Regions from separate parts of the Oceanobacillus sp. FSL K6-0127 genome, predicted to be linked through region 1. Evidence: riboswitches for the same ligand, from Rfam matches in the RefSeq annotation. Region 1 holds a riboswitch; the other holds the start of a gene.
What was found. Region 1 has a riboswitch for lysine ahead of dapA (4-hydroxy-tetrahydrodipicolinate synthase). Riboswitches for the same ligand answer to the same signal wherever they lie in the genome.

Region 1 (3,158 bases):
TATGCACCATCAGGAAATAATCTTCCGTCAAAGTCGTTAATTGTAGTAAGGAATCGTTCTACCTTGGACAGTCTTGCTGCAACAACACCTTATATGAAATGGTTAAAAGAGGCACAGGCGGCGATTGTCGTTACGGGAAAGCCCCAAACAAGTAAATACTGGCTGCAGGATGCATCAATTGCTTGTGCGTTTATTTGGCTCGAAGCAGTTGAGGTTGGGCTTGGTGCAGCGTTTGGAGCGGTTTATCATTCCGAGGATGAGAACGAATCCATCGATAGGGAAAATCATGTGCGAAAGCTGCTTAGCATTCCGGAAGAACACCGTATTGTCGCTATTTTGGGAATGGGGTATCCTCAAGAAGCATTAAAACCGAAAAAACACCTAGCAAGAGAAGAAATTGTACATTATGATACATTTAGCTAAAATGCATGAAACTGTTCTCTAAACATAAGTTTGGACAACAGTTTCTTTGCTTAACATGCAACTATGACTTCCCGTGATTTTGATCTTGATATAGCATATCTATCTTTTTTTGCAAGTCTGTTATTTGCTGCTGCATCAATAGAATCTGCTGATCCATCTGTATCTTTTCCTGATTTACTTGTAGTTCCACTTCTTTTTCTTGTTCGTATGTGATAAAGGAACCAATAACTGCCAAATTACTTCCAATGGTACTAATTAAACCACCTACTAGAATTAGCTTATCACCGAAATTTGCAGGGAGGTCACGATATGAATTTCGCTCCATCTTAATTACCTCCTCAGAATTAAGTTATGTAATAGCGTATGTTTTGTTCGCTTATCCTGCCCATCATTTTGAAAGTAATGCTGTTCTTTTCTTGTGGTTCAAATGCTTGTTTTCTAGATATATCCCTGTTATAATACACATAATAATTAAATACTTTCTTATTTTAGATTTGTAAAGTAAGGGTAGAGGTGCAAAGACCATTAATACTTACATGGAGGAGAATGAGCTCTGAAGAAATGTGAGGAAAGGGGGATTTGCCGAAGTGGAAGAAGACTCATCTTCTGAAGCTGGGCCTGTTATCAAATAGATACGGGACTGTCATATAGGAAACTATATGGAGGGCTATCAAGCTTAGAACGGTAAATAATGTTCTATAAGCGGCAGCGAGCTCTCTCTCGTTGCTGCTTTTTAATTTGGTCCTAAAGCATCAATAAAATATTGGATGAAAAGGGTGTATTGATATGAATTTTGGTAATGTATTAACAGCAATGGTTACTCCGTTTAATGAGGCGGGAGAAATTGATTTTGAACGAACAAAGGGGTTAGTTAATTACTTGATAGCAAACGGTACAGAAGGTTTAGTTGTTGCTGGGACAACGGGGGAATCACCAACACTCTCTAATAATGAAAAAGTGAAGTTATTTCAAACAGTTGCAGAAGAAGTAAATGGAAGGATTCCTGTTATTGCGGGAACTGGTACGAATAATACAAGAGCATCTATTGAATTAACGAAAGAGGCAGCGGCTACAGGTGTTGACGGGATTATGCTTGTTGTTCCTTACTATAATAAACCGTCACAAGAAGGCATGTATCAGCATTTTAAATCGATTGCAGAAAGTACAGCACTTCCTGTCATGCTTTATAATATTCCAGGTAGAAGTGTGGTAAACATGGAATTAGAAACGATTGTTCGACTTTCTGGAATCCCAAACATTGTTTCACTAAAAGAAGCTAGTGGGGATTTAGATAAGGTTTCGGAGATTATAAGCCATACTTCTGATAATTTTACTGTTTACAGCGGGGATGATAGTCTGACATTGCCGACACTTGCTGTAGGTGGAACTGGGGTTATTTCTGTAGCATCACACATATTAGGTAATGAGATGCAAGAGATGGTAAAGCTTTTTCAGAATGGTGATGTAGCTAATGCCAGTGCTATACACCGACATATTTTGCCAGTAATGAAAGCATTGTTTTCAGCTCCAAGCCCTACCCCAGTAAAAGAAGCACTGAACCATATTGGAGTACCAGTTGGTGGTGTTCGTCTACCACTTGTACCATTGACGGAGTCAGAAAGAGCGTCTATTTGTAAACTAGTAGCGGCCTATGAAGTGAAAAACGCAATCGGATATTAAGTTAGAGAAAAGGAGTAAGCAGTGAAGCTTATTCCTTTTTTTGATACCAGGGAATGCTGTGGATAAATACCTTATGACACGATAACGAAGACTTACCGACTTGGGAAGACATAGATTAGTAGCACTTATACCCTGGAGTGAATCACCTGCGCAGGAATGTTCGATAAGTCGAACCTACTCCAAAATATGGGGCGCAGTCCGTACATCAGTGTCAACTTAACAAATATGAAGTCTGACGAAAGCCATTAAAAAATTAACCTCTCTAGACGTATCCATGTATAATAAATTAAGTGGATTAAGTAGCTAACCTTTAATAAAGTGAGGAATGCAAATGAATCGAAAAATTCTCGTATCGTATGATGGTTCAAATCGTAGTAAAAAGGCGATTAAAGAGGCAAAGAATCAGGCGTCAATTACAGAAAAAGCAGAAGTACATGTTATTTCTGTTGTGACACCGGGAATTAAAAGTAACGAGACAGCTATTGCAGGCAACATATCCATGGCAGATGCAGAATTTCTTTTACCGGAACTACATCAAATCAAGAAGGAAATGGAAGCATTAGGAATTGTTACGATAACGGAAATTCGGACGGACTTTTCACAGCGCAACCCGGGGAGAGCGATTTGTGAATATGCTTTAGCTAACGAAATAGATTTGATCATTGTAGGCAATCGGGGGCTTAGTAATATAAAAAGTCTTCTGTTAGGTAGTGTGAGCAATACGATTGTACAGAACGCCAAGTGCCCTGTTTTGATTGTTAAATAGAATGAAGCATAAAGGAGTATGAATATGGCTGAATTAAATTATAAAATTGTAGAAACAATTGCTGTTATTTCGGAGTCGCCAAAAGGATGGACAAAGGAATTGAATGTGATCAGCTGGAATGGTCGCCCACCAAAATATGATTTACGAGACTGGGCACCTGGTAAGGAAAAGATGGGTAAAGGTGTTACTTTAACAGAAGAAGAGATTGTCCAATTGAAGAAAGCATTGGCAAATTTAAACGCGCTTTCGGAATAGAACGATTATCTAAATTACTGACTTTGGGAGATGG
Region 2 (3,158 bases), 340 kb from region 1:
ACAGAAGATAACAGATGCTTCAAAAGCTTATGGCTGGGAAGTTGGTATGACGGGTAAAGAAGCTTTGTTAAGAATATCATAATTAATGCAAATGTCTTCCATTAGGGAGGCATTTTTATTATGTTTATAAATTACTTAGTCTACCCCCTGTGGAACAAGCATAGGATTATTCCAGAGGGGGTTCCTGAGTTGAGACATAAAAAACGTTTTCGCAAACGAACAGCATTGCCTCCAGGGAAACATATTTTAATCATAACGATGATTATTTTTGTAGTCTGTGTATTTTTAAGTATGCAATTAATTGATAAACGAATTGAACCAGTTCTAATGCATATAGCGGAAAGAAGAGTCGATGAGTTTGCAACGCGGGCGATCAATTCAGCCGTTCGGTATGTTGAAGATTATAGTTTTGATGACATGGTAAATATTACATATGACAATGAAGGGAATTTTTCAACGTATAACTGGAACAATTCTATCATCAGTGAAATTAATCGAGTCGCAACAGACAGGGTGGAAGAATTTTTCATCAACGTTAACCGCGGTGACCCATTGGAATTTGAAGATCCGCTTACCGAACCATATGAATATAGTGATGGTGCTGAAGATATGGCGAAACAGGATCCGACATTGGTTGAGATCCCTTTAGGGCAGGTTACCGGAAATACGGTACTTGCAAACCTAGGTCCGAAAATACCGATTAATTTCGAGGTTGTAGGGAATGTTCGGACAAATGTTGTACGTGAAATTGAGGAATTTGGTATTAATGGTGCTTGGGTATCGCTTTATATTAATGTAGAGGCGGATGTGCAGATTGTCATCCCATTTACATCCGATGTAACAACAGTTAATACGGAGATATACTTGGATGGTAGTGCCATTATGGGCAAGGTTCCAGATTTCTATGGTGGTGGCAGTGATGGTCCGTCAATTGCTATACCAAAAGACGACTTGCAGAATAACTAAAAATCTAGTATAGTATGGGAGTAACTATGTGTATTCAAAAGGAGGATAAAAAGGACCGAGAAGTTCGAGGCAGCGTAGCTTCCCGTACCGGAACGTATGCAATTAATACGTGAGGAACGGAAAAGCAAGCTAACGAAGAAATTCGAAGTGTCACTTTTACCGGACTTTATGAATATCCTTTAACTCAATAATAAACCTTATCAGATCGGTGAGGTAGAGGCGCAAATATTATAAGTAATCCACCGGAGAATGACAACAGTGATGGTTGGTGAAAGGGGTATTTGCCGAAGCGTAATAAGAGTCAAACTTATTATTTGCTGGTATATCTTTGAACAAGAGATGTACTGTCATGCTTAAAGTGAGAGTTCAAAAAAGAGGATAAAAAGGACCGAGAAGTTCGAGGCGGCGAAGCTCCCCGTACCGTAACGTATGCAATTAATACGTGAAGAACGGAAAAGCAAGCCAACGAGCTTCCACAGGATGTGGTGACTTCGACGTTCGACACAGGACGTGTCGGTACTTAGTCGAAGGTCTACTGATCTCGATGTGTCATTTTTACCGGACTTTTTGAACAACCGCTGAAATGGATGTGCATGGAGAACTACTGATCGAGATGGAGGATAACGTATATTGTAATTGTAAAAAACAATGATGGTTATTTTCTGTCATTGTTTTTTTGTGTGCTTTTTTAAGAAGCTAGCACGTACATATGTCGTAAACCAACATTTCATCATCAACTCGTTTATCTCGAAAACCACATCTGAGAAATAATTATGGGGGGATTACAATGGAAGGTACAATTTATTCGATTATTCCAGCATTAATCATGCTGGTGCTCGTTATTACAACGAGGAAAATTTTATTATCATTAGGATCAGGGATAATAATTGGAGCATTATTTATTCATGATTTTAATGTGTTGCAAGCAGTTAAGGAAATTTGGTATGTATTTTATGAAATTTTTGTTTCAGAGGGAGCACCTAATACAGGAAATATTCAGTTAATTGGATTTTTATTATTATTAGGTATCATGACTGCCTTTTTACAAGCATCCGGAGGAAGCAGAGCTTTTGGTGACTGGATGATGAAACGAGTGAAAACACGTAGAGGTGCACAGTTAATGACAGGCGTTTTAGGATTGATTATTTTTATTGATGACTATTTTAACAGCCTTGCAGTTGGTCAAATTGCAAGACCATTAACAGATCGTCACAAAGTGTCCAGAGCGAAGCTTGCCTATTATATTGATTCAACATCAGCCCCGATAACAGTTATTTCGCCTATCTCAAGCTGGGGAGCTTATATTATTGGAATTCTTGGTGGATTGTTTGCTGCCAATGAAATTACAGAATATCAGCCGATTGAGGCATTTATCTGGATGATTCCGATGAATTTTTATGCAATAGCAGCAGTCCTGCTTGTATTTATTGTAGCGTATTTTCAATTTAATATTGGTCCAATGCGTACACATGAAAAACGTGCGATGGAAACAGGAGAGCTTTTGAATCCAGAGCAGAATACGGTTGCAGGGGATTTAGGCGATGTGTTTAAGCCAAATCAAAACGGAAAGGTATACCATTTATTTATACCAATCTTAGTTCTTTTTGTAGCTACCGTTGTAGCAATGATAACTACGGGTATTCAAGCAACAGATGGAAATGCTACGATATTGGATGCTTTTGCGAATACAGATGTTAACAAATCATTAGCAATTGGTGGTATTTTAGCCGTATTGACTGCTTTTATTTTTCATTTAGTCCAAGGAAAGCCAAAAGCAAATTCTATGAAAATCTTTGTAGAAGGGACAAAAACGATGCTTCCGGCTATTTATATTCTCATTTTAGCTTGGATGATCGGTTCGGTAATCGGTACATTGGAAACAGGGACCTATTTAGCAAATTTAGTTAATGATTCCTCTATAGGTGTTAGCTATCTACCGTTAATATTCTTTGTTATTGCAGCGATGATGGCATTGTCTACTGGGTCTTCATGGGGTACATTTGGTATCATGCTTCCAATTGCAGCAGAAGTAATGAGCAATACAAATGTTGAGTTATTACTGCCGGCATTAGCAGCTGTACTTGCAGGAGCTGTATTTGGTGATCATTGCTCACCTATTTCCGATACGACGATTCTCTCCTCAACAGGAGCAGGGGCTAACCATATTGATCACGTATTAACGCAGCTGCCAT

Region 2: another riboswitch for lysine. It lies ahead of MHH64_RS10705 (Na+/H+ antiporter NhaC family protein); the one in region 1 lies ahead of dapA (4-hydroxy-tetrahydrodipicolinate synthase).

What each region holds. Positions count from the first base shown of each region.
Region 1 is NZ_CP150287.1:1,788,859-1,792,016, forward strand. It holds gene MHH64_RS09065 (nitroreductase family protein) at 1-423, shown strand, start outside; gene MHH64_RS09070 (hypothetical protein) at 485-748, opposite strand; lysine riboswitch at 924-1,101, shown strand; gene dapA (4-hydroxy-tetrahydrodipicolinate synthase) at 1,210-2,103, shown strand; gene MHH64_RS09080 (universal stress protein) at 2,435-2,869, shown strand; gene MHH64_RS09085 (PC4/YdbC family ssDNA-binding protein) at 2,894-3,124, shown strand.
Region 2 is NZ_CP150287.1:2,126,108-2,129,265, forward strand. It holds gene MHH64_RS10695 (DUF1805 domain-containing protein) at 1-82, shown strand, start outside; gene yunB (sporulation protein YunB) at 190-966, shown strand; lysine riboswitch at 1,173-1,578, shown strand; gene MHH64_RS10705 (Na+/H+ antiporter NhaC family protein) at 1,754-3,158, shown strand, end outside.